One region of the Variovorax sp. 22077 genome, then DNA from elsewhere that is predicted to be linked to it. Evidence: predicted binding sites of a transcription regulator. Region 1 holds the regulator's gene; the other holds the start of a gene.
What was found. Region 1 encodes HrcA, which represses chaperone genes, less so after heat shock. Its sites were predicted from a motif close to TTAGCACTCNNNNNNNNNGAGTGCTAA; they were not measured.
Positions count from the first base shown of each region.

Region 2: a site for HrcA is predicted at 12,262-12,288, ahead of ACTJLF_RS28500 (co-chaperone GroES). Genes of this name have one in related genera too.

Region 1 covers NZ_JBQEQC010000023.1:107,287-122,058, forward strand. Annotated here, with positions in the region: gene hemW (radical SAM family heme chaperone HemW) at 1-530, opposite strand, end outside; gene ACTJLF_RS27370 (non-canonical purine NTP pyrophosphatase) at 545-1,144, opposite strand; gene rph (ribonuclease PH) at 1,164-1,895, opposite strand; gene ACTJLF_RS27380 (PP2C family protein-serine/threonine phosphatase) at 1,937-2,842, opposite strand; gene ACTJLF_RS27385 (serine/threonine protein kinase) at 2,847-3,854, opposite strand; gene ACTJLF_RS27390 (YicC/YloC family endoribonuclease) at 3,946-4,869, shown strand; gene gmk (guanylate kinase) at 4,890-5,510, shown strand; gene rpoZ (DNA-directed RNA polymerase subunit omega) at 5,554-5,757, shown strand; gene ACTJLF_RS27405 (RelA/SpoT family protein) at 5,851-8,106, shown strand; gene greB (transcription elongation factor GreB) at 8,113-8,691, opposite strand; tRNA gene ACTJLF_RS27415 (tRNA-Arg) at 8,748-8,824, opposite strand; tRNA gene ACTJLF_RS27420 (tRNA-Ile) at 8,906-8,982, opposite strand; gene hrcA (heat-inducible transcriptional repressor HrcA) at 9,014-10,021, opposite strand; gene ACTJLF_RS27430 (NAD kinase) at 10,053-10,967, shown strand; gene recN (DNA repair protein RecN) at 11,134-12,816, shown strand; gene rapZ (RNase adapter RapZ) at 12,813-13,691, shown strand; gene mutY (A/G-specific adenine glycosylase) at 13,704-14,738, opposite strand.
Region 2 covers NZ_JBQEQC010000025.1:75,662-90,433, reverse strand. Annotated here, with positions in the region: gene ACTJLF_RS28555 (ABC transporter substrate-binding protein) at 1-370, shown strand, start outside; gene ACTJLF_RS28550 (carbohydrate ABC transporter permease) at 509-1,366, shown strand; gene ACTJLF_RS28545 (carbohydrate ABC transporter permease) at 1,517-2,341, shown strand; gene ACTJLF_RS28540 (ABC transporter ATP-binding protein) at 2,461-3,501, shown strand; gene dalD (D-arabinitol 4-dehydrogenase) at 3,584-4,987, shown strand; gene ACTJLF_RS28530 (L-iditol 2-dehydrogenase) at 4,984-5,772, shown strand; gene ACTJLF_RS28525 (transaldolase family protein) at 5,779-6,450, shown strand; gene ACTJLF_RS28520 (carbohydrate kinase family protein) at 6,468-7,442, shown strand; gene ACTJLF_RS28515 (AraC family transcriptional regulator) at 7,457-8,401, shown strand; gene xylB (xylulokinase) at 8,570-10,036, shown strand; gene groL (chaperonin GroEL) at 10,196-11,848, opposite strand; gene ACTJLF_RS28500 (co-chaperone GroES) at 11,880-12,170, opposite strand; gene ACTJLF_RS28495 (FAD-dependent oxidoreductase) at 12,436-13,662, opposite strand; gene ACTJLF_RS28490 (non-heme iron oxygenase ferredoxin subunit) at 13,681-13,998, opposite strand; gene ACTJLF_RS28485 (aromatic-ring-hydroxylating dioxygenase subunit beta) at 14,007-14,477, opposite strand; gene ACTJLF_RS28480 (aromatic ring-hydroxylating dioxygenase subunit alpha) at 14,481-14,772, opposite strand, start outside.

The sequences.
Region 1 (14,772 bases):
ACGCGGCCCAGCGCCTTCAGATGCTCGTCGTTGAAGCTCTGCACGCCCACCGACAGGCGCGTGACGCCGGCCGAGCGGTATGCGCGGAAGCGGTTGCGCTCGAAGGTGCCGGGGTTGGCTTCAAGCGTGATCTCGCAGTCGGGCGTGAGCTTCAGGCGTGCGCGCACGTCGCTCAGCAGGCGGTCGATGGCCTGCGGTGAAAACAGGCTGGGCGTGCCGCCGCCGATGAAGATGGTGTGGACGCTGCGGCCCCAGATGAGCGGCAGCGCGGCGTCGAGGTCTGCCACCAGCGCGTCGATGTAGGCCGCTTCGGGAATACCGTCGATGTCGGCCTCGCTGGCGGCGCGCCATTCATGCGAGTTGAAGTCGCAGTACGGGCACTTGCGCAGGCACCAGGGCAGGTGGATGTACAGCGACAGCGGGGGCAGCGCGCTGAGCTGCAGCGGACCGGGACGCATCCAGTGCAGCACGTCGTTGGCGTGCGGCGCGCCGGCAGCCTGCGCCGGCAGGATCGGGAAGGTGGTGGCCATCGATCGCGTACCGCTCAGAACCAGCGCTCGCGCATCAGCGCCAGCATGGCCTGCGCCGCACGGCCGCGGTGGCTGTTGGCGTTCTTCACCTCGGGCGGCAGCTGCGCGAAGGTCTTGCCGAAGGACGGCAGGTACATGACGGGGTCGAAGCCGAAGCCGTTATCGCCGACGGGTGCAGGCGCGATCTCGCCGACCACGCGGCCCACCGCGATGAGCGGCTCGGGGTCGTCGTGGCTGCGCAGCGCGACCAGCGTGCTGACGAGCGCGGCGCGGCGGTTGACGACGCCGTCGAGTTGCTCGAGCAGAGCCTTCACGTTGTTGGCATCGCCCTTGGTGTAGCCGAACTGCGTGGCGTAGAAGGCGGTGTCAACGCCCGGCAGGCCGCCAAAGGCGTCAACGCACAGGCCGGCGTCGTCGGCGATGGCGGGCAGTCCGGTGGCTGCGCTCGCGTGGCGCGCCTTGGCCAGCGCGTTCTCGACGAAGGTGCGGAAAGGCTCCTCGGCCTCGCTCACCCCCAGCGCCGACTGCGGCACCAGGGTGACGGCGAGCTCGGCGAACAGCTGCTGGAGCTCGGCGAGCTTGCCTGCGTTGTTGGAAGCCAGGACCAGTTTCATGAATTCGCCAGTGGATGCGTCAGTTGGAGAGCAGCGCCTGCTTCTGCAGGTCCACGAGCTCGCCGATGCCCTTCTCGGCCAGGCCGAGCAGGATGTTCATTTCTTCCCGGGTGAAGGCCACGCCTTCGGCCGTGCCCTGCACTTCGACGAAATGGCCGGCGCCCGTCATGACGACGTTCATGTCGGTGTCGCAGGCGGAGTCTTCGGTGTATTCGAGGTCGAGCAGCGGCGTGCCGCCGACGATGCCGACCGAGATCGCCGCCACGTGGCCCTTGATGGGCGAGGCGGCGATGGCGCCGGATGCCAGCAGCTTGCTGACGGCGTCCTGCGCGGCGACGAAGGCGCCGGTGATGGCCGCGGTGCGCGTGCCGCCGTCGGCCTGCAGCACGTCGCAGTCCAGGTGGATGGTGCGTTCGCCGAGCGCGGCGAGGTCGAACACGGCGCGCATCGAGCGGCCGATGAGGCGCTGGATTTCCTGCGTGCGGCCGGTCTGCTTGCCCTTGGCGGCCTCGCGGCTGCTGCGGGTGTGGGTGGCGCGCGGCAGCATGCCGTATTCGGCGGTGACCCAGCCCTCGCCGCTGCCCTTCTTGTGCGGCGGCACTTTTTCCTCGACGGAGGCGGTACACAACACGCGGGTCTGGCCGAACTCGATGAGTACGGAGCCTTCGGCATGGATGGTGAAACCGCGGGTGATGCGCACCGGGCGCAGCTGGTCGGCGGCACGGCCGCCGCTTCGTGTGAAAGCAGTCATTGTTCGAGAACCGGAAAAGGAAAAAGGAAAGAAGGCTGCGCTCAGGTCTTGCGCGCCGCCGATCTGCGGATGGCCTCGTTGATCTCGGCGATGGAGCGCTCGATGGCGTCTTCGTCGAGGTCGTCGATCTCGTTGTCGGAGGGCATGCCGGCCTGGATGGTGGAGGCGAAGACACCGTCCTCGATGGTCTCGGTGGAAACGCCGCTGCGGTCGTCCGCGCTGTCGGGCATCTCCCATTCGAGCGCAATGAGCGTGACGTTGTCGCTGTGGGAGCCGCCCTTGCGCAGCGCCATCTCGGCGAGGTCGGGAGCGGCGTCGGAAACGGGCTTGCCGGAGGACAGCGTGTGCACGATGAGTTCGTCGTCCAGCACGCCCCACACACCGTCGGAGCACAGCATGATGCGATCGCCGCGCTGCAGCTGCAGCGGTGCCGAGACATCGAAGAGCGGCGTCGTCGGCGAGCCCAGGCAGGTGAGCAGCAGGTTGCGGTTGACGGGCATGTCGGAGCCGTTCGGCTTCGGGCGCTCGGCATGCGAGTGGTCGCGCGTGCGCACCAGGAGGCGGCCGTCGCGCACGACGTACAGGCGCGAGTCGCCGCAGTGCATCCAGGTGGCGGTGTTGTTCTGCAGCACGGCCGCGACGACGGTGGTGCGCGGCGTGTCGAGCATGGCCTTGTGGCTCGCGTAGCGCATGATCTGCTGGTGCGCAGCCATGGCCGATTCGGCGAGGAAGGACTTCACGTCCTTGACCATCGGGCGTGCCTCGCGCTGGTAGAGCGCGGCGATGGTCTGCAGTGCGAGCTGCGCCGCCACTTCGCCTTCCGGATGGCCGCCCATGCCGTCGGCGAGCACGAACAACCCCGATTCCCGCGTGTAGCAATAGCCCATGCGGTCTTCGTTCTTGAGACGCCCGCCCTTGCGGCTGACCTGGAAGACGGAGAATTTCATGATGTCATGCAGGGCGCGTGGTGGGCGCGGCAGCCTTGGGCAGACCCTTCTTGTCGAAGGAGCGGATGTTGTCGATCGACAGGCGCACTTTCTCGCCCACCGTGAGCTTGGTATAGCGGCGCTCGCCTTCGCGGCTGAGTTCCTTCTGCAGCGCGAAGACCGACTGCGGACGCGACAGCGGATCGAGCGACATGCACCACTCGACCACTTCGATCAGGTTGTCGGAGTAGACGCCGCGCAGCCGCGAGAGCGACAGGCTGAGGCGGTCCTTCTCGATGCGCCGGGGCGCGTCGTTGGGTGGATAGCCCTGCATGCAGGCATAGATGCAGGCGCCGATGGCGTAGATGTCGGTCCACGGGCCCATGGACGAATCGCGCCGGTACATCTCGGGCGCCGCGAAGCCGGGGGTGTACATCGGGCGGATGAAGATGCCTTCCTTGCTGAGCACTTCGCGCGCGGCGCCGAAGTCGATCAGCACGGCGCGGTCGTCGTCGGTGACGAAGATGTTGGCCGGCTTGATGTCCAGGTGCAGCATCTTGTACTGGTGGACGATGCGCAGGCCGCGCAGGATCTCGTCGAAGAGCGAGCGGATGGTCGACTCGCGGAACACCTTCTGCTTCTTCAGGTCGCGCGCGGTGACCACGAAGTCCTGCAGGGTCGCGCCCTCCAGGTAGTTCATCACCATGTAGACGGTCTCGTTCTCGCGGAAGAAGTTGAGCACGCTGACCACCGATGCGTGCGAGATCTGCGCCAGCGAACGCCCTTCCTCGAAGAAGCTCTTCAGGCCGAGCCGGTAAAGCGACAGCTTCTCCGGCGGCACCTGCGGAGCGAGCTCACCCGGGCCCCGCGTGGCGAGCGACGACGGCAGGTATTCCTTGATGGCCACCTGCTGCCCGCTGGAATCGATCGCAAGGTAGACCACGCCGAATCCGCCCGCGGAAAGCCGGCGTACAACACGGTAACCACCAATGACCGTATCGGGCGGCAGGGGCGTAGGCTTGACCTTTGACATAATCCGGGAGTTTCGCCCGAAGGCGATGGTGCGGCAAGCGAACGCCGTGCCGACGCCTCGGAGCATGCAAGCAAAACCACAGTGAGGCGCAATGCCAGTTTACAGCATGACCGGCTACGCCAGCGGCCAGAACGGGCCCGCAGGCAGCCACTCCGAAGCCGATGCACGGCCTTCCGCCGCGGGCCGGCTCGGGGTTGAAATCCGCTCGGTCAACAGTCGCTTCCTCGATCTGACCTTCAAGCTGCCGGAAGAACTCCGCCAGCACGAAACCGCCCTGCGCGAACTGCTCACCGCCAAGCTCAAGCGCGGCAAGGTCGAGGTGCGCGCGGCCATCGAAAGCACCTCGTCCTCCGGCGTGGTCGAGCCCTCCGTCAAGCTGCTGCAGCGCCTCAACGGCGTGCAGGACAGCATCCGGGCCTGGCTGCCGGGCGCGCGCGAACTCAGCGTGGCCGACGTGCTGCGCCTGGCCGGCGGCGAAAGCGCCGTCCGCGGCGACTGGGGCCCCGACCTGCTCGAGGTTGCGGGCAAGGCGCTCGAAGGCCTGGTATCCGCCCGCCAGCGCGAAGGCGCCCGGCTGGCCAAGATGCTCGAAGGCCACCTGGAGCAACTGCGCGCACTGGCACAACAGGCCGGCCCGCTGGTGCCGCAACTGGTCGAGCAGCAGCGCACCCGCTTCCTGGAACGCTGGCAGGAGGCCATGGGCCTGGGCGCGGGAGCCGGCGGCACGCCGCCCGAAGCCGCACAGGACCGCGCGCTGACCGAAGCCACCGCCTTCGCGATCCGCATCGACGTGGCCGAGGAACTCACCCGGCTGGCTTCGCACCTCGACGAGATCGAGCGCCTGCTCAAGAAGGGCGGCGAGATCGGCAAGCGCCTCGACTTCCTGATCCAGGAACTGCACCGCGAGGCCAACACGCTGGGCTCGAAGTCGGCGGCGCTGGAACTCACGCGCATCGGCGTGGACATGAAGGTGCTGATCGAGCAGATGCGCGAACAGGTCCAGAACATCGAATGACGACGAAGACGAGCGAAAGAATGGATTACCCCGGCAATATCTTCGTGGTGGCGGCGCCCAGCGGCGCGGGCAAGTCGAGCCTGGTCAAGGCGCTGATGGAACTCGATTCGGCGGTGCAGCCCTCGGTGTCGCACACGACCCGCTCGCCGCGCGGGCAGGAAAAGCACGGCCGCGAGTACTTCTTCGCCTCGCCGAGCGAGTTCGACGCCATGATCGCCGCAGACGGCTTCGTGGAATGGGCCCATGTACACGGCCACCGCTACGGCACCTCGAAAAAGGCCGTGGAAGAACGTATCGCCCAGGGGGCCGACGTCATCCTCGAGATCGACTTCCAGGGCGCGCTGCAGATCCGCAAGACCTTCGCCAACGCGGTCATGATCTTCATCCTGCCGCCCAGTTGGGAAGAGCTGCGCTCCCGCCTCGAACGGCGCGGGGAAGACAGCGCCGCGGTCATCGAGCTGCGCCTGAAGAACGCCGCGGAAGAGATGTCCCAGGCCGGACAATTCGACTTCGTTATAATCAACGAGTTATTTGAGCGGGCACTTTTCGATCTCAAGGCGATCGTCCACGCTCAGCGGCTTCGGTACTCCGCGCAACGCCGAGCGCGTGCCGATACCTTCGCCGCACTGAACATCCCCTGATTTCCGAGCCCACCCGCTCCAGACCGACCGAAAGATCCTCATCATGGCCCGCATCACCGTCGAAGATTGTCTCGTCCACATTCCGAACCGCTTCCAGCTCGTCCTGGCCGCCACCTACCGTGCGCGCATGCTGAGCCAGGGCCACGCCCCCAAGATCGAGAGCAAGAACAAGCCCGCCGTGACCGCGCTGCGCGAGATCGCCGAAGGCAAGATCGGCCTCGAAATGCTCAAGAAGGTGCCGGGCTGATCTGACGCAGCCCTGCAACGAAAAGGCACCGCAAAGCGGTGCTTTTTTTATGGCCGGAGGCGTCCACACATCGGTCACGCTAAAGTGATAGGCATGAGCGCGGTCGCCAAATCTCAGTCCCATGCCCCCAAAGGCGCGCCGAAGCCGAGCCCGGCGGCGCTGAATGCGGCCGCCGCGAGCTTTGCCGCGCTGACCGCGCGGCTGGACTACCTGAGTCCCGAAGACACCGAGCTGGTCCGCCGCGCCTACCGCTTCGCCGACGAGGCGCACCTCGGGCAGCTGCGCAACAGCGGCGAGCCGTACATCACCCACCCCATTGCCGTGGCGGCGCAGTGCGCCGAATGGAAGCTCGATGCGCAGGCGCTGATGGCCGCCCTGCTTCACGACGCCATCGAGGATTGCGGCGTCACCAAGCCAGAACTCATCGAGCGCTTCGGCGCCCCGGTGGCTGAACTGGTCGACGGGCTCACCAAGCTCGACAAGCTGCAGTTCAATACCCGCGAGGAGAATCAGGCCGAGTCGTTCCGCAAGATGCTGCTGGCCATGGCGCGCGACGTGCGCGTCATCCTCGTCAAGCTGGCGGACCGCACGCACAACATGCGCACGCTGGCCGACGCGCCCCGCGAGAAATGGGGCCGGATCTCGCGCGAGACGCTGGACATCTACGCGCCCATCGCCCACCGGCTGGGGCTGAACCAGACCTACCGCGAGCTCCAGGAGCTGTCGTTCCGTCATCTGAAACCGTGGCGCTATGCCACGCTCTCGAAAGCCGTCGCCAAGGCGCGCGGCCGCCGGCGCGACCTGATCCAGAAGGTGCAGAAGGAGGTAGAAGCCGCCTTTTCCGCCGCCGGCATGACGCTGCGCATCGCCGGGCGCGAGAAGACGCTCTATTCCATCTACCGCAAGATGGAAGAAAAGCACCTGAGCTTCGCCCAGGTGACCGACATCTACGGTTTCCGCCTGATCGTGCCGAACGTGATCGCCTGCTACACCGGGCTCGGCATCCTGCACCAGATGTACAAGCCCCTGCCGGGCAAGTTCAAGGACCACATCGCGATCGCCAAGCTCAACGGCTACCAGTCGCTGCACACCACGCTCGTGGGGCCGGCTGGCGTGAGCGTCGAGTTCCAGCTGCGGACCGAGGCCATGCACGTGGTGGCCGAATCAGGCGTGGCCGCGCACTGGCTCTACAAGGCCGCCGAGCCGAACGCCGCCAGCAACGACCGCCTGGGCACCAAATGGCTGCAGTCGCTGCTCGACATCCAGGACGAAACCCGCGACGCCGCCGAATTCTGGGACCACGTCAAGGTCGACCTGTTTCCCGACGCGGTCTACGTGTTCACGCCCAAGAGCCAGATCATGGCTCTGCCGCGCGGCGCCACGGTGGTCGATTTCGCCTACGCCATCCACAGCAACATCGGCGACCACACCTCGGCCGCGCGCATCAACGGCGACCAGGTGCCGCTGCGCACCGAGCTCAAGAACGGCGACGTGGTCGAGGTGATCACCGCGCCGGTGTCGACGCCCAATCCGGCCTGGCTCGGCTTCGTGCGCACCGGCCGTGCGCGCTCCAAGATCCGCCATTACCTCAAGACCCTTGCGCACGCCGAGTCCGAGGGCCTGGGCGAGAAGCTGCTCGCGCAGGCGCTGCGTGCCGAAGGCCTGAGCAAGCTGCCGGAGAACGACGAAGAGCACCAGGCGCTGTGGGAAAAGCTGCTGCGCTTCACCGGCAACCGCACCCGCTCGGAGCTGCTGACCGACATCGGTCTGGGCAAGCGCATCGCGAGCATCGTCGCGAAGCGGCTGGTGGCGATGCTCACCGAACTCGGCGAGCGGCCCGACGCGCTGCTTCTGAGCCGCGAGCGCTTCATTTCGCACGAGACGGTGTCGCAAGGCGCCGTGACGCTGGATGGCAGCGAGAACTCGTCGGTGCGCTTCGCGCTGTGCTGCCGCCCGATTCCCGGCGACCCGATCGTCGGCTATCTCGGCCACGGCGAAGGCCTGGTGGTCCACACGGAGGAATGCGGCGTCGGCCAGCGGCTGCGCCACAAGGACAGCGAGCGCTTCTTTGCCGTCGAGTGGGCCGACGAGCCGACGCGTGCCTTCGAGACTGGCGTGGTCATCACCGTGCGCAACGACAAGGGCGTGCTGGCGCGCGTCGCGGCCACACTGGCCGATGCCGAAGCCGACATCACGCACGTGGAGATGGCCGACGAGACCCCGCAGGACTCGACCGACCTGCGCTTCGTGATCGCGGTGCGCGACCGTGCGCATCTGGATGCTGTGCTGCGCGCGGCGCGTCGCACGGCATCGGTGCTGACCGCCTCGAGGACGGTTCCGGCGCCCTGAGCCGGGCTACGGAGTGCCGGCCGAGCCTGGCGCCGGGTAACTCACCGACAGAATCTCGACCTCATGCGCCCCGCCCGGGGTGACGAGCTTCACGACGTCGCCCTCGCGCGCCTTCAGCAGCGCCCGCGCGATCGGAGAGATCCAGCTGACCTGCGACTTCGCGCTCTCCGCCTCGTCGATGCCGAGGATGGTGACGCTGCGCTCCTCGCCGGCCTCGTCGGCATAGAGGACCGTGGCACCGAAGAAGACCTGGTCGCGGCCGTGATGCACCGATGGATCGGTGACCTCGGCGATCTCGAGGCGCTTGGTGAGGAAGCGGATGCGTCGATCGATCTCGCGCAGGCGCTTCTTGCCGTAGAGGTAGTCGCCGTTTTCCGATCGGTCGCCGTTCTTGGCGGCCCAGTGGACGGTCTCGACGATCTTCGGGCGCTCCTCGTCCATCAGGTGCAACAGCTCGTCGCGCAGGCGTGCGTAGCCTTGGGGGGTGATGTAGTTCTTGCCGCCCGCGGGAATCGGTGGCGAGGCGCCATCTGCGCCATCGTCGTCTCCGTCGGAATCCGTTTCCTTGGTGAATGCCTTGTTCACGCTGATCCTCCGAAAAGAAAAAAGCCCGCAACTTGCGTTGCGGGCTTTCTTTATAGTGGTGCGGCTGGCAGGAATCGAACCCACGACCCCTTGGTTCGTAGCCAAGTACTCTATCCAGCTGAGCTACAGCCGCTAAGCTCTCGATTATAGCCTGATTTTTGGCTGCCCCCGAAAGCACGGCAACACATCGAAGGATCGAATCGCCAAGGGAGGGTGGTAGGCCGTGCTGGGCTTGAACCAGCGACCAACGGATTATGAGTCCGCTGCTCTAACCAACTGAGCTAACGGCCCACGCGGCACGATTCTATGCGCGCCGACGAGCCTACTTGCGATGGCTCAGCGCGTTGGTCACGAGGCGCGAGGTGATGTCGACGATCTGGATCATGCGTTCGTAGGGCATGCGCGTCGGCCCGATCACGCCGAGGGTGCCCACGACTTCCCCGTCGACCTCGTAGTTCGCGCTGACGATCGAGAGTTCCTCGAATGGCACCACCTGGCTTTCGCCGCCGATGAAGATGCGCACGCCATCCGCCTTGCTCGACACGTCGAGCAGCCGCATCAGCTGCGCCTTCTGCTCGAAGAGCTCGAAAGCGCGGCGCAGCTGACCCATGTCGCTGGAGAAATCGCTCACCGACAGCAGGTTGCGCTCGCCGGAGATGACGACGTCGTCCTCCTGCGCCTCGGTCAGCACTTCCGAGCTGACCTGCACCGCGGCCTGCATCAGCGTGGCGATCTCGCCGCGCAGCTTCTCGATCTCGGACTGCAGCCGGTCGCGCACCTGCTCGATGGTCAGCCCGGCGTAGTTCGCGTTGATGTAGTTCGAGGCCTCGACCAGCTGCGACTGCGAATAGTCGGCCTCGGGGAAGATCACCCGGTTCTGCACGTCGCCGTCGGGCGAGACGATGATCACCAGCAGCCTGCGCTCCGACAGCCGCAGGAACTCGATCTGCTTGAACACCGACGCGCGCCGCGGCGCCATCACCACGCCCACGAACTGCGACATGTTCGACAGCAGGTGCGCCGCGTTGGCGATCACCTTCTGGGGCTGGTCGGGCGGGAGGCTGGGCGCGGTCATCTGCTCGCGCTTGGCCGTCAGCATGGTGTCGACGAAAAGGCGATAGCCGCGATGCGTGGGAATGCGGCCGGCCGAAGTGTGCGGGCTGGCGATCAACCCCAGCGCCTCGAGGTCGGACATGACGTTGCGGATGGTCGCGGGCGACAGGTCGAGCCCCGAGGAGCGCGACAGAGTCCGGGACCCGACGGGCTGCCCGTCGGCTATGTAGCGCTCAACGAGCGTCTTGAGCAGCAACTTGGCACGGTCGTCCAGCATTGCAAGATTTTAGTGTTGTAATTTGTGAGATATGACCTCTCGCTTTCGTCACGTCGCCCTGATCGGCAAATACCAGGCTTCCGGCGCCAGGTCGCAGGCGGATGCGCGCGACGGCGTCATGGAAGGCATCGGCGCCTTCCTCGAATCGCAAGGATGCGCAGTCTACGTCGAGCGCCCGACATGCGAAGACGACGCCGTTGCCGACGCACCCGCCAACCCACGCTACCAGGCTCTCAGCGTCGAGGAAATAGGACAGCGCTGCGACCTCGGCCTGGTGGTCGGCGGCGACGGCACGATGCTGGGCATCGGCCGGCAGCTCGCGAGCTACGGCATTCCGCTGATCGGCATCAACCGCGGCCGGCTCGGCTTCATCACCGACATTCCGCTCGACAACTACCAGTCCACGCTGATCCCCATGCTGGCCGGCGAATACGAGGAAGACCATCGCAGCCTGATGCAGGCCAGGGTCATGCGCGACGGCGCCTCGGTGTTCGACGCCTTCGCCATGAACGACGTGGTCGTCAACCGCGGCGCCACCTCGGGCATGGTCGAGCTTCGCGTCTCGGTGGGCCGGCACTTCGTGGCCAACCAGCGCGCCGACGGACTGATCATCGCCACGCCCACGGGCTCGACCGCCTATGCGCTCTCCGCCGGCGGGCCGCTGCTGCACCCCGCGGTGCCGGGCTGGGTCCTGGTGCCGATCGCGCCGCACACGCTGTCGAACCGGCCCGTGCTGCTGCCTGATGCGGACGAGATCGTCATCGAGCTGGTCGGCGGACGCGACGCCAGCGCCAATTTCGACATGCAGTCGCTCGCCTCGCTCGCCATCGGCGACCGCGTGGTGGTACGGCGCTCCGACTTCCGCGTGCGCTTCCTGCATCCGCGCGGCTGGAGCTATTTCGACACGCTGCGCAAGAAACTTCACTGGAACGAAGGGGGCTCCTGAATGAAGCACACCCCCAGGCTGCGCGCACTTCGTGTCGCTTCGCCAATCCCCTTGCAGGGGGCAACACCGGCGGCCCGGCGAAGCCGGTTCCGCGGTGTTTCGCGGCCTGCCTGCCACGACTTCGCACAACAACGCCCCGTGTCCGGAAACTTGAGGAACAACTGAGATGGCATTGCGACGCATCGCACTGCGCGACTTCGTGATCGTGCGATCACTCGAACTCGACCTGTCCGGCGGTTTCACGGTGCTGACCGGTGAAACGGGCGCGGGCAAATCCATCCTGATCGACGCGCTGCAGCTGGCGCTGGGCAACCGGGCCGACGCCGGCGCGGTGCGCGAAGGCGCCGAGCGCCTGGACGTCAGCGCCGAGTTCGATGCCGACCCGGCCCTGGACAGCTGGCTCGACGAAGGCGGCTTCGAGGCCGGCGACGCGCTGCTGCTGCGCCGCACCGTCGACCTGCAGGGCCGCAGCCGCGGCTGGATCAACGGCAGCCCCGCCACCGCGACCCAGCTGCGCGAACTCGGCGACCGCCTGCTCGACATCCACGGCCAGCACGCCTGGCAGAGCCTGACGCGGCCCGAGGCGGTGCGCGGCCTGCTCGACGCCTACGCGGGCGTGCGCACCGACGCGCTCGATGCCGCATGGCAGGCGTGGCGGCAGGCGCTTTCCGCGCTCGAGCACGCCCGCTCCGCGCAAGACTCGCTGCAGCGCGAACGCGAACGGCTGCAGTGGCAGATTTCCGAAGTGGCCAAGCTGGCGCCGGGCGTCGACGAGTGGGAAGAACTTTCGACCAACCACTCGCGCATCTCCAATGCGCAGGCTCTGATCGACGCGGCCCAGGGCGCCAGCCAGGCGCTGGAAGACGACGACAACGGCGCCCTCTCCGCGCTCCAGCGCGCGGCCACGCTGCTGCAGAACTGCGAGCACATCGAGCCCGAGTTCCGCTCGCTGGGCGAGGTGCTCGCCTCCTGCGTCGCGCAAGCCTCCGACGCGGCGCACACGCTGCACGGCTACCTTCGCGATGCCGACACCGACCCGCAGAGCCTCGCCGAACTCGACGAGCGCATGGGCCTGTGGATGTCGCTCGCGCGCCGCTACAAGCGACCGCCGGCCGAGCTGCCGGCGCTGCTGGCCGGCTGGCAGGCCGAGCTGCAGGCGCTCGACGCACAGAGCGATCTCGAAGGCCTGGAGCGTGCCGAGCAGGCCGCCCAGCAGGCCTACATGAAGGAAGCCAAGGCGTTGGGCAAGGTCCGCAAGCAGGCGGCGCCCCGCCTCTCGCAGGCCGTCACAGACGCCATGCAGGGCCTGGGCATGCAGGGCGGGCGCTTCGAGGTCGAACTGCAGCCGCTCGCGCAGCCGAGCCGCGCCGGCCTCGAAGACGTGGCCTTCCTCGTGGCAGGCCATACCGGCAGCACGCCGCGGGCCATCGGCAAGGTGGCTTCGGGCGGCGAACTCTCGCGCATCGCGCTAGCCATCGCGGTCACCACCAGCCAGCTCGGCGCGGCGCAGACGCTGATCTTCGACGAGGTCGATTCCGGCGTGGGCGGCGCGGTCGCCGAGACGGTCGGCCGCCTGATGAAGCAGCTCGGCCGCGATCGTCAGGTGCTTGCCGTGACCCACCTGCCGCAGGTTGCAGCGTGCGCCGACCACCACCTGGTGGTGGCCAAGCGCCAGACGGCAGCGACCGGCAGCGACGGCCCGCGCACCGAAAGCGGCGTGTCGCGCCTCGACGACGACAGCCGCGCCCGGGAGATCGCCCGCATGCTGGGCGGCGAAAAGGTTTCGCAGACCTCGCTCGCCCACGCGCGCGAGATGCTCGGCCACAAGAGCTCGGCGACGGCGCAATGAATCTCGACCTCGTGCTCATCACGGGCATGTCGGGCTCCGGCAAGTCGGTGGCCCTGCATGCGCTGGAAGACGCGGGCTACTACTGCGTCGACAACCTGCCGCCCGAGCTGCTGACCTCGTTCATCGCGCTGCAGCACGAGCAGCAGGCCACGCGCGTGGCCATTGCCATGGACGTGCGCAGCGGCGTCTCGCTGCCCATCGTTCCGCAGCAGCTGGAGGCACTGCGCCGCGACGGCGGCATCTCGCTGCGCTCGCTGTTCCTCGACGCGACCACAGATGCCCTGCTGCGCCGCTATTCGGAAACCCGCCGCCGCCATCCGCTTTCACGCCAGGAAGGCCGCACCGACGTGCCCGAGCAGCACCGCGTGCTGACCCAGGCGATCGAGCTCGAACGCGAGCTGCTGGCCGACTTGCGCGACGGCGCCGACGTGATCGACACCAGCCTGATCCGCCCGGCGCAGCTGCAGAGCTACATCAAGTCGCTGATCTCCGCGCCGCAGACGCCGCTCACGCTGGTGTTCGAATCCTTCGCCTTCAAGCGCGGCGTGCCGCTGGATGCCGACTATGTCTTCGACGTGCGCATGCTGCCCAATCCGCACTACGTGCCGGCGCTGCGCCCGCTGACGGGCCGCGACGAGCCGGTGATCGAATGGCTGCGCGAGCACGACGACGTGGCGCGCATGTACGACGACATCGAGCAGTTCCTGACGCACTGGCTCGACGCTCTGGCGCGCGACCATCGCAGCTACGTGACGGTGGCCATCGGATGCACGGGCGGGCAGCACCGCTCGGTATTCCTGGTCGAGCAGCTGGCGCGCTCGTTCGGTGCGCGCTGGGGCGCGCTGAAGCGGCACCGCGAGCTCGACGCGATCTGACCGGCCGGCGGCTCAGGCCTCGCCGTCTTCCAGCATCTTGCGCATCGGGGCCGGCAGGCCCAGCCTGCTCCATTCCTCCGCATCGAACCAGCGCGCGGCATCGCCTTGCGGCTGGCCGCCGTCGATCTGCACCGGATGCAGGTGCAGGTCCTTGTGGGTCAGCACGTGCACGAAGGCCTGCAGGTCACGGGCGCCGCGCCGCGCAGCTGGGGGCAAGGCTTCGAGAAGCTGCTCGCGGCTTTCGAACACCGGCAGGCAGTAGAGACCGGCCCAGATGCCCTTCGCCGGCCGCTTCTCCAGCCACACGCGGCCTTGCTCGTCGCGCGCCAGCAGCACCCACAGCGACTGCGCGCTGCGCTTGAGCTTGCGCGTCTTGACCGGATAGCGCTCGGGCGCGCCTTCGCGCAGGGCGACACAGCTCTGCTGCACCGGGCAGATCATGCAGCTCGGCTTGCGCGGCAGGCACACGGTGGCGCCCATGTCCATCACGCCCTGCGTGTAGGACGCGATGGCTTCCTTGTCGTCGGCGGGCGGGAGCAGTTGCGTTGCCAGATCCCACAGCGCGCGCTCCTGCGCCGCGGAGGACATGTCGCCCGCGAAACCGAGCACGCGCGTCAGCACGCGCTTGACGTTCCCGTCGAGGATCGCGACACGCTCGCCGAAGCAGAAGGCCGCAATAGCCGCCGATGTCGAGCGTCCGATGCCCGGCAGCGTGACCAGCTCCGCAGCGGTGCGCGGAAACTCGCCGCCGAATCGCGCGACAACCTCCTGCGCGCAACGATGCATGTTGCGGGCGCGGCTGTAGTAGCCCAGCCCGCTCCACAGGCCGAACACCTCGTCCTCGGTGCCGGCGGCCAGGGCCTTCACATCGGGAAAGCGTTCGAGGAAGCGCGCGAAGTAGCCGAGCACCGTCGACACCTGCGTCTGCTGCAGCATCACCTCCGACAGCCACACGCGGTAGGGGTCGCGCGTGTTCTGCCACGGCAGCTGGCTGCGGCCGTGGCTGCGCTGCCAGCTCACGATCTGCGCTGCGAAGTCCGGAGGCAATGACAGGGTTGCAGTCGCCGCCTTGGAAGCGCTT
Region 2 (14,772 bases), on a different contig from region 1:
GCAGAAGTTCATCAAGTGGGCCACTTCGAAGGACTACATCGCGCTCGTGGCCAAGGAAACCGGCTGGGCCTCGGTGCCGACCGGCACGCGCAAGTCGACCTATGCGAACCCCGAGTTCCAGAAGGTCGCCAAGTTCGCCGCGGCCGAGAAGAAGGCGATCGACAGCGCGAACCTGACGGACAGCACGCTGCCGAAGTCGCCGTACGTGGGCGTGCAGTACGCGGCCATTCCCGAGTTCCAGGCGATCGGCGTGGCGGTGGGGCAGCAGATGAGCGCGGCGCTGTCGGGCAAGGTCACGGTCGACCAGGCATTGAAGACTTCGCAGACGGCGGCTGAGCGTGAAATGAAGAAAGCGGGCTACTACAAGTAAGCCGCCTTCTTACCCTCTCCCCTTGGGGAGAGGGCAGGGTGAGGGGGGCGGCGTGCCCACCGCATGGGCCGCATGCCCTCACCCCAACCCTCTCCCGCGAGCGGGAGAGGGGGCAACAGCCCCCAGAGAGGACACACAATGAAAAGACTCCTGCCCCGCGCCCTCATGGCGCCTGCCGTGCTCACGCTCTTCCTCTGGATGATCGTGCCGCTGGTGATGACGTTGTACTTCTCGCTTGTGAACTACAACCTCATGCAGCCGGGCGAGCGCACCTTCGCGGGCATCGAGAACTTTCACTACTTCATCACCGACCCCGACTTCTGGCCGGCCACCTGGAACACCCTGCTGCTGATCGGCAGCGTGATCGTCATCACCGTGGTGCTCGGCGTGCTGCTCGCGCTGCTGGTGAACGAGCCCTTCCCGGGGCGCGGCATCGTGCGCGTGCTGCTGATCTCGCCCTTCTTCGTCATGCCCGCGGTCAACGCGCTGCTGTGGAAGCACATGATGATGAACCCCATCTACGGCATCCTCGCCGACGTGTGGCGCATCTTCGGCGCGCAGCCCGTCGACTGGCTCACCGACGTGCCGCTGCTGTCGGTGATCATCATGGTTGCCTGGCAGTGGCTGCCCTTCGCCTGCCTGATCTTCATCACCTCGCTGCAGTCGCTTGACCGCGAGCAGATGGAGGCCGCGCGCATGGACGGCGCGAGCGCGTTCCAGCGCTTCTTCTATCTCACCATCCCGCACCTCGCGCGCCCCATGGCGGTGGTGATCATGATCGAGATGATCTTCCTGCTCAGCGTGTTCGCCGAGATCGCCATCACCACCAACGGCGGGCCCGGCAACGAGAGCACGAACATGACCTACATGATCTTCAAGCAGTCGCTCATGAACTTCGACGTGGGCGTGGCTTCGGCGGGGGCGCTCTTCGCGGTGGTGCTGGCCAACATCGTGGCCGTGTTCCTCATCCGCATCATCGGCAAGAACCTTGACTAGTCATGTGGCACACCCCCAGTCTTCGCGCACTTCGTGTCGCTTCGCCAACCCCCTTGCAGGGGGCAACACCGACGGCCCGGCAAAGCCGGTTCCGTGGTGTTCCTGGAACTGATCCAGTCTCGAATCAACCAGCAGTGGAGTAGCCAGATCATGCAACCCAGCAACTTCCTGCCGCAGCTGCTGCGCACCGTCGGCGCGTGGGCCGTCGCGCTGCTGCTGTTCTTTCCGCTCGGCTGGCTGTTCCTCACGGCCTTCAAGACGGAGCTGCAGGCGATCCATGTGCCGCCGCTCTTCATCTTCGAGCCCACGCTCGACAACTTCGGCGAGGTGCAGCGCCGCAGCGACTACCTGCTGTATGCGCGCAACTCGCTCATCACCAGCCTGGGCTCGACCATCCTGGGCCTGCTGATCGCGGCGCCTGCCGCGTACTCGATGGCCTTCTTCCGCACGAAGAAGACGCGCGACATCCTGATGTGGATGCTCTCCACCAAGATGATGCCGGCCGTCGGTGCGCTGGTGCCGATCTACGTGATCGCGCAGACCGCGGGCCTGCTGGATTCGCTCACCGCGCTGACCATCGTGTTCACGCTGTCGAACCTGCCGATCATGGTGTGGATGCTCTACAGCGCCTTCAAGGACATCCCGCCCGAGATTCTCGAAGCCGCGCGCATGGACGGCGCCAGCCTCTGGACCGAGTTCCGGCACGTCGTGATGCCGCTGTCGGTGGGCGGCCTCGCATCCACCGGCCTGCTGTGCTTGGTGCTGAGCTGGAACGAGGCCTTCTGGGCGCTCAACCTCAGCTCCGCCAAGGCGGGCACGCTGGCCACGCTCATCGCTTCGTACTCCAGCCCCGAGGGCCTGTTCTGGGCCAAGCTGTCCGCCGCTTCGCTGATGGCGATTGCGCCCATCGTGGTGTTTGGCTGGTTCAGCCAGAAGCAACTCGTTCAAGGCCTGACCTTCGGTGCCGTGAAATGAACACCACCCCCAGTCTTTGCGCACTTCGTGTCGCTTCGCCAACCCCCGGATTGCGCTGCGCGCTCTCGAGCGCTGTGGGCGCGTCGTCTGCCCGCCCACAAAACATCAAGGAGTCGTGAATGGCCTACCTCGAACTCAAGAACATCAAGAAGAGCTTTGGTGAAGTCAACATCATCAAGGGCGTCGACCTGCAGATCCAGAAGGGCGAGTTCATCGTCTTCGTCGGGCCCTCGGGCTGCGGCAAGTCGACGCTGCTGCGGCTGATCGCGGGGCTGGAGCCGATCACCAGCGGCAACCTGCTGCTGGACGGCAAGGACATCACCTGGGCGCCTTCGGGCAAGCGCGACCTCGCGATGGTGTTCCAGAGCTATGCGCTCTATCCGCACATGAGCGTGTACGACAACATGTCCTTCGCGCTCAAGCTGGCGGGCGTCTCCAAGAGCGAGATCAAGACCAAGGTCGAGTACGCGGCGAAGACGCTGAACCTCACGCAGTACCTCGACCGCACGCCCAAGGACCTCTCGGGCGGCCAGCGCCAGCGCGTGGCCATCGGGCGCGCCATCGTGCGTGCGCCGAAGGTGTTCCTGTTCGACGAGCCGCTGTCGAACCTCGACGCCGCGCTGCGCGGCAACACGCGGGTGGAGATCCACAAGCTGCACCGCGCGCTCGGCGCGACCACCATCTACGTGACGCACGACCAGGTCGAGGCCATGACGCTGGCCGACCGCGTGGTGGTGCTGAGGGACGGGCTGATCGAGCAGGTCGGCTCGCCGCTGGAGCTGTACGACCGCCCGGCCAACCAGTTCGTCGCGCAGTTCATCGGCATGCCGTCGATGAACATGGTGGCGGCAAACGCGATTCCCACCTTCTCCGCCGCCACCGGAGGCAGGCTGCCCGCCGACGGCTTCCTGGGCGTGCGCCCCGAGGGGCTGCGCGTGCATCCGAAGCAGGGCGCGCCGGTGTCGGACGTGCTCGGCCGCGTCGAGCTGGTGGAGGCACTGGGCGCCGACACGCTGATCCACGTCGATGTGGGCGGGGTGCCGCTGATCGCGCGTCAGAACGACCGCACGCCGCTGCAGGCCGGCGACGACGTGGCGGTGGAGCTCGATCCGTCGGTGCTCCATCTCTTCAACCGCGAGGGCCGTTCGGTCTTCGCGTGACCTCGACTTTCCGTCCACCGTCTTTTCAACGGACCTTCTCGTGACCATTGCGCAAACTCCACCGGCTCCTTCCGAGTTCACGGTGCTCCATCTCGGCCTGGGCTCGTTCCACCGCGCCCACCAGGCCGTGTACCTGCAGCGGCTGATCGACGCGGGCGACACCCGCTGGTCGATCTCCGGCGCCAACATCCGGCCGGACATGGCCGAGGTCGTCGCAGCGCTCGAGGCGCAGGGCGGGCGCTACACGCTCGAAACCGTCTCCCCCGCGGCCGAGTACCGCTACGAGGAGATCTCCGCGATTCGCGAGGTGCTGCCCTGGGAGCCCTCGCTGGCCAAGGTGATCGCGCGCGGCGCGGCGCCCTCGACGCGCATCGTGTCCTTCACCGTGACCGAGGCGGGCTACTACCTCGACGACAAGGGCAGGCTCGACCTGTCGTTCCCCGACCTTGCGGCCGACGTGGAGCGCGCGCGCCGCGGCGAAAGCGGCGAGACCGAAGGCAAGGGCGTGACGATCTACGGCGCCGTCTGCGCCATCCTGCGTGCGCGCAAGGCCACGAACGCGGGCCCGCTGACGCTGCTGAACTGCGACAACCTGCGCCACAACGGCGACCGCTTCCGCGCCGGCCTGCTGGAATTCATCGAACTGGCGGGCGATGCCGATCTGCTTGTATGGGTGAAGGCGAACACGCGCTGCCCGAACGCGATGGTCGACCGCATCACGCCGCGCCCGCCGCCCGAACTGCGCGCCCGCGTGAAGGCTGCCACGGGTCGCGACGACGCGGCCGCCATCACCGGCGAGAGCTTCATCCAGTGGGTGATCGAGGACGACTTCGCGGCCGGCCGGCCCGACTGGGGCCGCGTGGGCGTGCAGCTGGTCGAGTCGGTGCAGCCTTATGAAGAGGCCAAGATCCGCATCCTCAACGCCACGCACAGCTGCGTGGCCTGGGCGGGCACGCTGGTGGGGCTCGGCTTCATCCACGAGGGCACGCACGACGCGGCCATCCGCAAGATGGCCTACGACTACGTCACCGACGACGTCATTCCCTGCCTGACTCCCAGCCCCATCGACCTCGCGGCGTATCGCGACGTGGTGCTCGACCGCTTCGGCAACCCCGCCATCCGCGACACCAACCAGCGCGTGGCGGCGGACGGCTTCTCGAAGATCCCTGGCTTCATCGCGCCGACGGTGCGCGAGCGCCTCGCGGCCGGCCAGCCCATCGAGAGCGTGGCGATGCTGCCCGCGCTGTTCCTGGCCTTCCTGCAGCGCTGGCACAAGGGCGCGCTGCCCTACGCCTACCAGGACCAGGGCATGGACGAGGCCGTGGCGCACGCGATCTGCGACGCTGCAGATCCTGTGGTCGCACTGTGTTCCGACGTGGGGCTGTGGGGCGACATCGCGGGCGACCAGCGCCTGATCGACGCCGTGCGTCGCGCGAACGAACGCGTCGCGCGCTTCGTGCAGGCCGCTTCGGGGCACAGGCCATGAGCGGCCGGCTGCAGGGCAGGCACGTGCTGCTGACCGGCGCTGGCGGCGGCATCGGGCTGGCCGTGGCCGCGGCCTGCATCGGCGAGGGCGCGCGCTGCACGGTGATCGACCGTGCGCCCGCCGCTCCCGAGGCCGTGCGCGCACTGCAGCAGCGCCACCCCGACGGCCTCGCCTACATCGCGGCCGACGTGACCGACACGCAGGCCATCGCCCACATGCTGGCCGAGGCGCAGGTCGCCTTCGGGCCGATCCACACGCTGTTCAACAACGCGGCGGTGTTCGACCTCGCCCCCCTGCTCGACAGCGACGAGGCCTCGTTCGACCGTCTCTTCGCCGTCAACGTGAAGGGCATGTTCTTCGTGATGCAGGCGGTGCTGCGCCACATGGTGGAGGCCGGCACGCAGGGCGCGTCGGTCATCAACATGGCCTCGCAGGCCGGGCGGCGCGGCGAGGCGCTGGTGTCGCACTACTGCGCAACCAAGGCGGCCGTCATCAGCTACACCCAGAGCGCCGCGCTGGCCATGGCGCCGCACGGCATCCGCGTCAACGGCATCGCCCCCGGTGTGGTCGACACGCCGATGTGGGACCATGTCGACAGCCTGTTCGCCAGGGCCGAAGGACTGCCGCCCGGAGAGAAGAAGCGGCAGGTCGGCCTGGCGGTGCCGCTCGGACGCATGGGCGTGCCGGACGACATCGCGGGGGCGGCGGTGTTCCTCGCCAGCGACGAGGCGCGCTACATCACGGCGCAGACCCTCAACGTCGACGGCGGCAACGTCATGAGCTGAGACCCGATGAACCAAGACTTCCACCTGTACCTCGACAGCGCCGACATGGCCGAGCTGCAGGCCTGCCTGCCGCACCCCGTGGTGCACGGCGTGACGACCAACCCGACGCTGCTCAGGCGTGCCGGCATCGGCCGCGCCGGCGTGCCCGGCCTGCTGCGCCGCTGCATCGAGCTGGGTGCCAGGCAGGTGCAGGCGCAGGTGTATTCGCAGGACGCCGACGGCATGCTGGAGGACGCGCAGGCGCTGCTCTCGCACTTCGCGCCCGGCCAGCTGGTGGTGAAGATCCCGGCCACGCGCCAAGGCCTGGCGGCCGGCGCGCGGCTCATCGCGCAGGGCGTGCCGGTCACCTGGACGGCGGTATACGCGCCCGAGCAGGCGCACTTCGCAGCACAGCTGGGTGCCGCCTATGCCGCACCGTACCTGGGCCGGCTGGAAGACTCCGGCGCCGACGGGCTGGGGCTGATCGCGCAGATGCAGGCGCTGGTGGCGCAGCGGCCCGCGTCGGGCACGCGGCTGCTGGTGGCCAGCATCCGCTCGCGCGAGGCCTACCTTTCGCTGCTGAAGATCGGCGTGGGCGCGATCACCATCCCGCCGCGCCTGTTTTCCGAGCTGCTCGATCATCCCGCCACGCTGGCCGCTGAAAGCGGCTTCCTGGCCGACGCGCGCGACCTGCCCTGATCCAGAATCCAGCCATCATGCGCATAGCACTCACGGGCGAAGCCCTCATCGATTTCACCGCCAGCGAGGCTGGCAACCTGGCGTTCCTGGGGCACGAGGGCGGCTCGCCGCTCAACACGGCCGTGGCCTGTGCGCGGCTCGGTCAGCCGACGGGCTTTCTCACGCAGCTGTCCACCGACCTGTTCGGCGAGCGGCTGATGGGCTTCCTGCAGCGCAACGGCGTGGACACCAGCTTCATCCTGCGCAGCAACGCGCCTTCGACGCTGGCCTTCGTCGAGCGCACCCCGCAGACCAACCGCTACGCCTTCTATACGCAAGGCAGCGCCGACGCCACCTGGGCGCCCGAGCCGCTGCCGCAGCTGCCGGCTGAATGCCGCTTCCTGCACTTCGGCTCGATCTCGCTGCTGCAGGACCCGGCCGCCGCGCGCATCGCCGACCTGATCGCGGCCAACCGCGGGCAGCGCGTGATCGTGTTCGACCCGAACGTGCGGCCCAGCCTGATCTCCGACATGGCCGCCTACCGCGAGCGCGTGCACGGCTGGTTCGGCATGGCCGACCTGGTCAAGCTCAGCGACGAGGACGCCGCGCTGCTCGCGCCCGGGCAGCCCGTCGATGCGCTGGCCGCCGAGTGCCTGAAGGCCGGCGCGCGCGCCGTGATCGTCACGCGCGGCGGCGACGGCGCGACGCTCTGGCGCACGGGCCATGCGCCGCTGAGCGTGGCGGCGCCGCGCGTCACCGTGGTCGACACCATCGGCGCGGGCGACACCTTCACGGCTGGTCTGTCGGTGGCGCTGCTCTCGCACGGCATCGAGCAGCCCGGTCAGATCGACGGGCTGGCCGACGAAGACTGGAAGGCCGTGATGGGTTTCGCCGCCACCGCCGCCGCCCTCAACTGCACCCGCGAGGGTGCCGATCCACCGACGCTGGAGGCGGTTCACGCCGCGCTGGCGAAGGCACAAAATACCGCTGTTGCTGCTGCTTCCCGGCCCTGAGCCGTGCTGCCATCATGACGACGTCCACCCGCAAGCGCTCGATTCCCCGCCAGCGCCAGCCCGAACTGGAGCGCGACTTCGCGCGGTCGCCCTCGCTGGGCTACGAAGCCCCCGAAGAAACCGGCCTGGTGCGCTGCCTCGCGCACGGCTTCCCGAGCCCGCTGGTGCGATGGCACTTCCATGAGGACTACGAGCTTCACCTGATCACCGAGACATCGGGCAAGGCCTTCATCGGCGACTGGATCGGGCCCTTCCAGCCGGGGCACCTGGTGCTGTGCGGGCCGCGGCTGCCGCACAACTGGATATCGCTCGACGTGCCCGAGGGCGGTGCGGCCGGGCGCGACCGCGTGATCCAGTTCCGCCACGAGCCCATCGAGCATGCGGCGCAGCAGATTCCCGAGCTGCGCGAGGTGATGCAGCTGCTGGAGCGGGCGCGCCACGGCATCGAGTTCTTCGGCATGTCGCAGCAGGCGCAGTCGCACTGGGACCGCATCAAGGCCGCGCGCGGCGTGCGCCGCCTGGGCCTGTTCCTCGACTTCATGGCCGACCTGGCGCAATGCACCGACTACCGGCTGCTGTCGAGCGTGCAGATGCAGGGAGCGCAGGGCGCCGACGGCGATGCGCAGGTCGACCAGATCAACGGCATCGTCAACCGCATCACCAACAACATGGCCGAGCCGATCTCGATGTCGGACGTGGCGGCCGAGCTGGGCATGAGCGAGAGCCGCTTCAGCCGCTTCTTCAGGCGCTCCACCGGCAACAGCTTCACCGATTTCGTCAACCGCGTGCGCATCAACAGCGCCTGCCACCTGCTGATGCAGACCGACCACTACGTGACCGACATCTGCTACCAGGTGGGCTTCAACAACGTGGCGAACTTCAACCGCCGCTTTCTCGAGATCAAGGGCATGACGCCGAGCGAGTTCCGCAAGCAGGCCGACACGCGCTTCGGGGTATGAGTTTCTCCCCCAGGCTGCGCGCACTTCGTGTCACTTCGCCGACCCTCTCTCGGGGCAACACCGCAGGCCCGGCAAAGCCGGTTCCTCGGTGTTCCTTGAAGGGAAAGCGGGTTCTTCGTAAGTCCGCCGCGCGAAAGCACGGCAATCTGAACAAACAAGGGGTTCATCTTGTATCTGGGACTCGACCTCGGCACGTCCGAGCTCAAGGCGCTCTTGCTCGCCGACGACCACCGCATCGTGGGCGTGGCCCGTGCACCGCTCACCGTCGAACGGCCGCAGCCGCTGTGGTCGGAGCAGGCGCCGCAGCAGTGGTGGCAGGCGCTCGAAGAAGTGATGCGTGCGCTGGGCAAGTCGCATCCCGAAGAACTCGCGGCGGTCCGCGCCATCGGCCTGTCGGGCCAGATGCACGGCGCCACGCTGATCGACGAAGCAGGCGAAGTGCTGCGCCCCGCGATCCTGTGGAACGACGGCCGCAGCGGCGCCCAGTGCGAGGCGCTCGCGCGTGCCGTGCCCAGGCTCGGCGAGATCGCGGGCAACCTCGCGATGCCCGGCTTCACCGCGCCCAAGCTGCTGTGGGTGCGCGAGCACGAGCCCGAGGTCTTCGGCCGCGTCGCGCGCGTGCTGCTGCCGAAGGACTGGCTGCGCTTCATGCTCAGCGGCGAGGCCGTCAGCGAGATGTCGGACGCCGCGGGCACGCTGTGGCTCGACGTGGGCGCGCGCGACTGGTCCGACGAGCTGCTCGCTGCCACCGGACTGACGCGTGCGCACATGCCGAGGCTGGTGGAGGGCAGCGAGGTATCGGCACAGCTCAAGCCCGATCTGGCTGCGAGATGGGGCCTGCGCGACGGCGTGAAGATCGCCGGTGGTGCCGGCGACAACGCGGCGAGCGCGGTCGGCATGGGGCTGGTCGAGCCGGGGCAGGGCTTCGTCTCGCTCGGCACCTCGGGCGTGGTGTTCGTGTCGACCGACCGCTTCCTGCCGAACCCCGCGCAGGCGATGCATGCCTTCTGCCATGCGCTGCCGAAGCGCTGGCACCAGATGTCGGTGATGCTCTCGGCCGCCAGCGCGGTGAGCTGGGCCGCGAAGACCTTCAGGTTCGCCGACGAGGCGGCGCTGCTCGAAGCCGCCGCAAGCGTTCCGCCGGCGCAGCGCGAACGCTGCCCGCTGTTCCTGCCGTACCTCTCGGGCGAGCGTTCACCGCACAACAACCCCAACGCGCAGGGCGTGCTCTTCGGGCTCACGCATGCGCACGGGCCGGCGGAGATCGCCTATGCCGTGGTCGAGGGCGTGAGCTTCGGCCTGCGCGACGGCTTCGACACCCTGCGGCTGCCGGAAGACATGCCGATGCGCGAGATGGCGCTGGTCGGCGGCGGCGCCCGCAGCGTGTGGTGGGGGCAGTTGCTGGCCGACATCTTCGGCGTGACGCTCACGCTCTATGCAGGCAGCGAGACGGGCGGCGCGCTGGGCGCGGCGCGGCTGGCCTGGCTGGCGGATGGCGGCGACGTGGCCGAGGTGTGCACGCTGCCGCCGGTGAAACAGAAGTTGATGCCGTCGGCCGAAGGTGCCGATCTCCGCAGGACAAGGCACGCGCGCTTCCAGGCCCTGTACAAGTCCCTGCGAGACCAGTTCCAGTAACCGGCACGATTGCCACGACCATGAAAAAAGCCCGTCGCAGACGGGCTTTTTTCATTTCGCGGGACACCGCGGATCCGGCTTGGCCGGTCCGCAGGTGTCGCCCCCGGTAGGGGGTAGGCGTAGCGGACACGAAGTGCCGCGCAGCCTGGGGGCGAGCAATTACATGCCCATGCCGCCCATGCCACCCATGCCGCCCATGTCGGGCATGCCGCCGGCCGCAGGAGCGTCGTCCTTCGGAGCGTCAGCCACCATGGCTTCGGTCGTCAGCAGCAGCGAGGACACCGAAGCGGCGTTCTGCAGTGCGGTGCGGGTGACCTTCGTCGGGTCCAGGATGCCCAACTCGAGCATGTCGCCGTACGTGTCGTTGGCGGCATTGAAGCCGTAGTTGCCCTTGCCGGCCAGAACCGCGTTCACCACCACCGAGGCTTCGCCGCCGGCGTTGTTCACGATTTCGCGCAGGGGAGCTTCGATGGCCTTCAGCACCAGCTTGATGCCGGCGTCCTGGTCGGCATTGTCGCCCTTGACCTTGTCGCCCACGGCTTGCTTGGCACGCAGCAGAGCCACGCCGCCGCCGGCAACCACGCCTTCTTCCACTGCAGCGCGGGTGGCGTGCAGGGCGTCTTCGACGCGAGCCTTCTTTTCCTTCATTTCGACTTCGGTGGCAGCGCCGACCTTGATCACGGCAACACCGCCGGCCAGCTTGGCCACGCGCTCTTGCAGCTTCTCACGGTCGTAGTCGCTGGTGGCTTCCTCGATCTGCACGCGGATCTGCTTCACGCGGGCTTCGATGTCCGGAGCAGCGCCCGAGCCGTCGATGATGATCGTGTTTTCCTTGCCCACTTCGATGCGCTTGGCCTGGCCCAGGTCGGCCAGGGTCACCTTCTCGAGGGTCAGGCCCACTTCTTCGGCGATGACCTTGCCGCCCGTCAGGATGGCGATGTCTTCCAGCATGGCCTTGCGGCGGTCACCGAAGCCAGGAGCCTTGACGGCCACGACCTTCAGGATGCCGCGGATGGTGTTCACCACCAGCGTAGCCAGGGCTTCGCCTTCGACTTCTTCAGCGATGATCAGCAGCGGACGGCCGGCCTTGGCAACTTGCTCCAGCGTGGGCAGCAGGTCGCGGATGTTGCTGATCTTCTTGTCGAACAGCAGGACGAACGGGTTGTCCAGGATCGCCGATTGCTTCTCGGGGTTGTTGATGAAGTAGGGCGACAGGTAGCCGCGGTCGAACTGCATGCCTTCAACGACGTCCAGTTCGCTGTCCAGCGACTTGCCGTCTTCCACGGTGATCACGCCTTCCTTGCCGACCTTGTCCATCGCGTCGGCGATGATCTTGCCGATGGTTTCGTCGCTGTTGGCCGAGATCGAGCCGACCTGGGCGATTTCCTTCGACGTGGTGGTGGGCTTGGAAGCCTTCTTCAGCTCTTCGACCAGGGCAGCCACTGCCTTGTCGATGCCGCGCTTCAGGTCCATCGGGTTGATGCCGGCGGCCACGTACTTGAAGCCTTCGCGAACGATGGCTTGAGCCAGCACGGTCGCGGTGGTGGTGCCGTCACCGGCGTTGTCGCTGGTCTTGGAGGCCACTTCCTTCACGAGCTGGGCGCCCATGTTCTGGAGCTTGTCCTTCAGTTCGATTTCCTTGGCGACCGACACGCCGTCCTTCGTGACGGTGGGGGCGCCGAACGAGCGCTCGAGCACCACGTTGCGGCCCTTGGGGCCCAGGGTCACCTTGACTGCGTTGGCGAGGATGTTCACACCCTCGACCATGCGTGCGCGGGCTTCGCCGCCGAAGACTACGTCTTTTGCTGCCATGTTCTATTACTCCGAATGGGGATCTGTTGAATTACTTCTCGACGACCGCGAACAGGTCGTCTTCCTTCATGACGAGCAGCTCGTCGCCGCCGACCTTGACGGTCTGGCCGCTGTACTTGCCGAACAGGACGCGGTCGCCGACCTTCACGGTCAGAGCGGCCAGTTCGCCCTTGTCGTTGCGCTTGCCCGGGCCCACGGCCAGGACTTCACCCTGATCGGGCTTCTCGGCGGCTGCGTCGGGGATCACGATGCCCGATGCGGTCTTGGTTTCGCTGTCAACACGCTTGACGATCACGCGATCGGCCAAAGGACGAAGTTTCATTGCATCTCCTGGATGTATGGATAAGAAACGGGTTTGTGGTCGGGTGCCGGACCGGAGACCGGCAGCCCATCGACTGGAAGCGAGGCCGTTGTTAGCACTCATCAGCAGCGAGTGCTAATCATAAGGGCAATCGATGACGTTTCAAGGAAGGGAAAGTGGTGGGAGCCGGCTTGCCGTCGTCCGTGAGAATCAGGGACGCTACGACCCCTCCATTTTTACCAGGGTAAAAATGGAGGAATGGAGAAATCGCTCCCGTCCGTGCTGTTCAAATCTTGGACAGCGGCACCTGCAGATTGGCCAGCTGGCCCGCATCCACTGTCGTCCCGCGCTCGATCAGCCGCCGGGCGAATCGCAGATCGCGCGCCGCGTTCGGGCCCAGCGCCGCGACGACCTTGCCGGCGTCCAGGAAGAACACGACGAAGCTGTCGCCTTGCATATCGCCGCGCACCACGGCCAGATGCTCCGGTGCGGGCATGCCGAATATCTGGAGGTTGATGCCGTACTGGTCCGACCAGAACCACGGCAGCGGCTGGTGATTCACCGCGATGCCCAGCGCGGAGCGCGCGGCCGCGATGCCTTGCTCCTGCGCGTTCTGCCACGATTCCAGCCGCATCCGGCGCCCGGCGCGTTCGCAGTGCCAGACGGCGACATCCCCGGCGGCGAGGATGTCGGGGTCGGAGGTGAGGCATTGCGAGTCGACCACCACACCGCCCTCGCACTGCAAGCCCGCCTCGCGCGCGAGTTCGTCGTTGGGGACGAGGCCGATGCCGGCCAGCACCGCGTCGCAGGCCAGCGTGCGCCCGTCGACGAGCGTGGCGATCAGCCCGGCGCCGCCTTGCGTCTGCGCCAGGCGCTCGATGCCCATGCCCAGCTCGACGCGAACACCGTTCGAGGCGTGAAGCCGCAGCAGGTAGGCAGAAATTTCCGGCGGCACTGTGCGCTCGCAAAGCCGCTGCATCGCTTCCACCACGGTGACGTCGAGCCCCTTTCTGCGGGCGGTCGCGGCCACTTCGAGCCCGATCCATCCTCCGCCGACGATCAGCAGCCGCCTGCCCGGCATGAGTGCGGCGCCCAGGGCCGCGGCGTCGTCCAGGTTGCGCAGCGTAAAGACGCCCGGCAGCTCTGCCCCGGGGATGCCCAGCCGCCGCGCGCGGCCGCCGGTGCACAGGATCAGCTTGTCGTATCCGACGACGTCGCCGCCGCGCAGGTGCAGCTGCTTCGCCGCCCGGTCGATGCGCGTCGCGCTCGCGAGCGGGCGCCAGTCCAGCTCCAGTGTGTCGAAGGCTTCGGGCTTCTGGAGCCGGGTCGTTTCCGGCAGGGCTTCTCCGGCGAGCACGGCTTTCGACAGCGGCGGGCGCTCGTAGGGGCGATGCGCCTCGTCGCCGATCAGCACGATCCTGCCGCCGAAGCCTTCGCTGCGCAGCGTCTGCGCCGCCCATCCGCCGGCCTGGCCGGCGCCGACGATCGCGATCGTCTTCTCATCCGCGCTCATCGCTTGCTCCAGCAGGGGTCAGTCCAGCGAGAGAAAGACCCGCCCGCCCTCGATCTTCACGGGATAGGAGCGGATCGCCTCCGTCACCGGCGCGCAGGTGGGCGCGCCGTTGCGCACGTCGAACTTGCCCTGGTGCAGCGGGCACTCGATCTCGTGGCCCTCGAGAAAGCCTTCGCACAGGCGGGCGTGGCCATGCGTGCAGAGGTTGTCGGTGGCGTAGACCTCGCCCTCGACGCTGTAGAGCGCGACGTCGCGGCCGGCCACGAGGACGCCGATCACGTCGTCCGCGGGCACGTCGCCGAGTGCGGCGGCATCGGTCCATTGCAGGTCACTCATGGCAGTCCTCAGATCGGGTAGATGACGGAGTTCGGGATCATCTCGCTGTCGTAGATGACCTGGCGCGAGGCGAACTTCAGGCCCTCTTCGGTGCGCACCACCACGTCGATGTAGCGGCCCACGCTGAAGACGCTCGAGAGCTCCGAAAGCTTGGTGCGGAAGACCGCGTAGTTGGCCTCCGACTCGATGCGCCCCGGCTCGGCCTTCAGCACCACCGGCGCGCCCACCACGTGGCGCTGGTAGTACGGGTCGTGGAAGAGGGTCTCGCGGATGCCGTAGACACGGTCCTTCAGCATGCCCTTGCTCTCGAAGGAGAGCGTCGCGAGCGGGAAGCCGCGGTCGTGGTTCTCGCGCGGCTGCAGCCGGTAGCTGCAGTCTTCGGTGAAGAACTCGGGCCACAGCTCCCACTGGCTGGAACTCACGGCCTGGGCGTAGCGGGCATAGAGCTGGGAGAGCTCGAAGTATTCCTGGAAGTCCATCGCTCAAGCCTCCATCACCTTGCGCCAGTACTCGTACATGCCCCGGATCAGCGTCTCGGTGACCATGTGGTCCGTGTCGCCGACCTCGCGGCCGCCGAGCTCGGCCAGCGTGCGGTGGAAGGGCTTCTGCTCGAAGCCCTTCTGCGAGAGCTCGATCACCTCGCCGTCGTCGGCCGACACGAAGCCCGCGGGGCCGAAGAGATTGGCCTGGCGCAGGCGGCGCCGCGTCATCTCCTCGGTGTCGTCCTCGAAGCCGAAGTGCGTCCACACGAAGTCGAAGGCTCCGGGCCCGCTG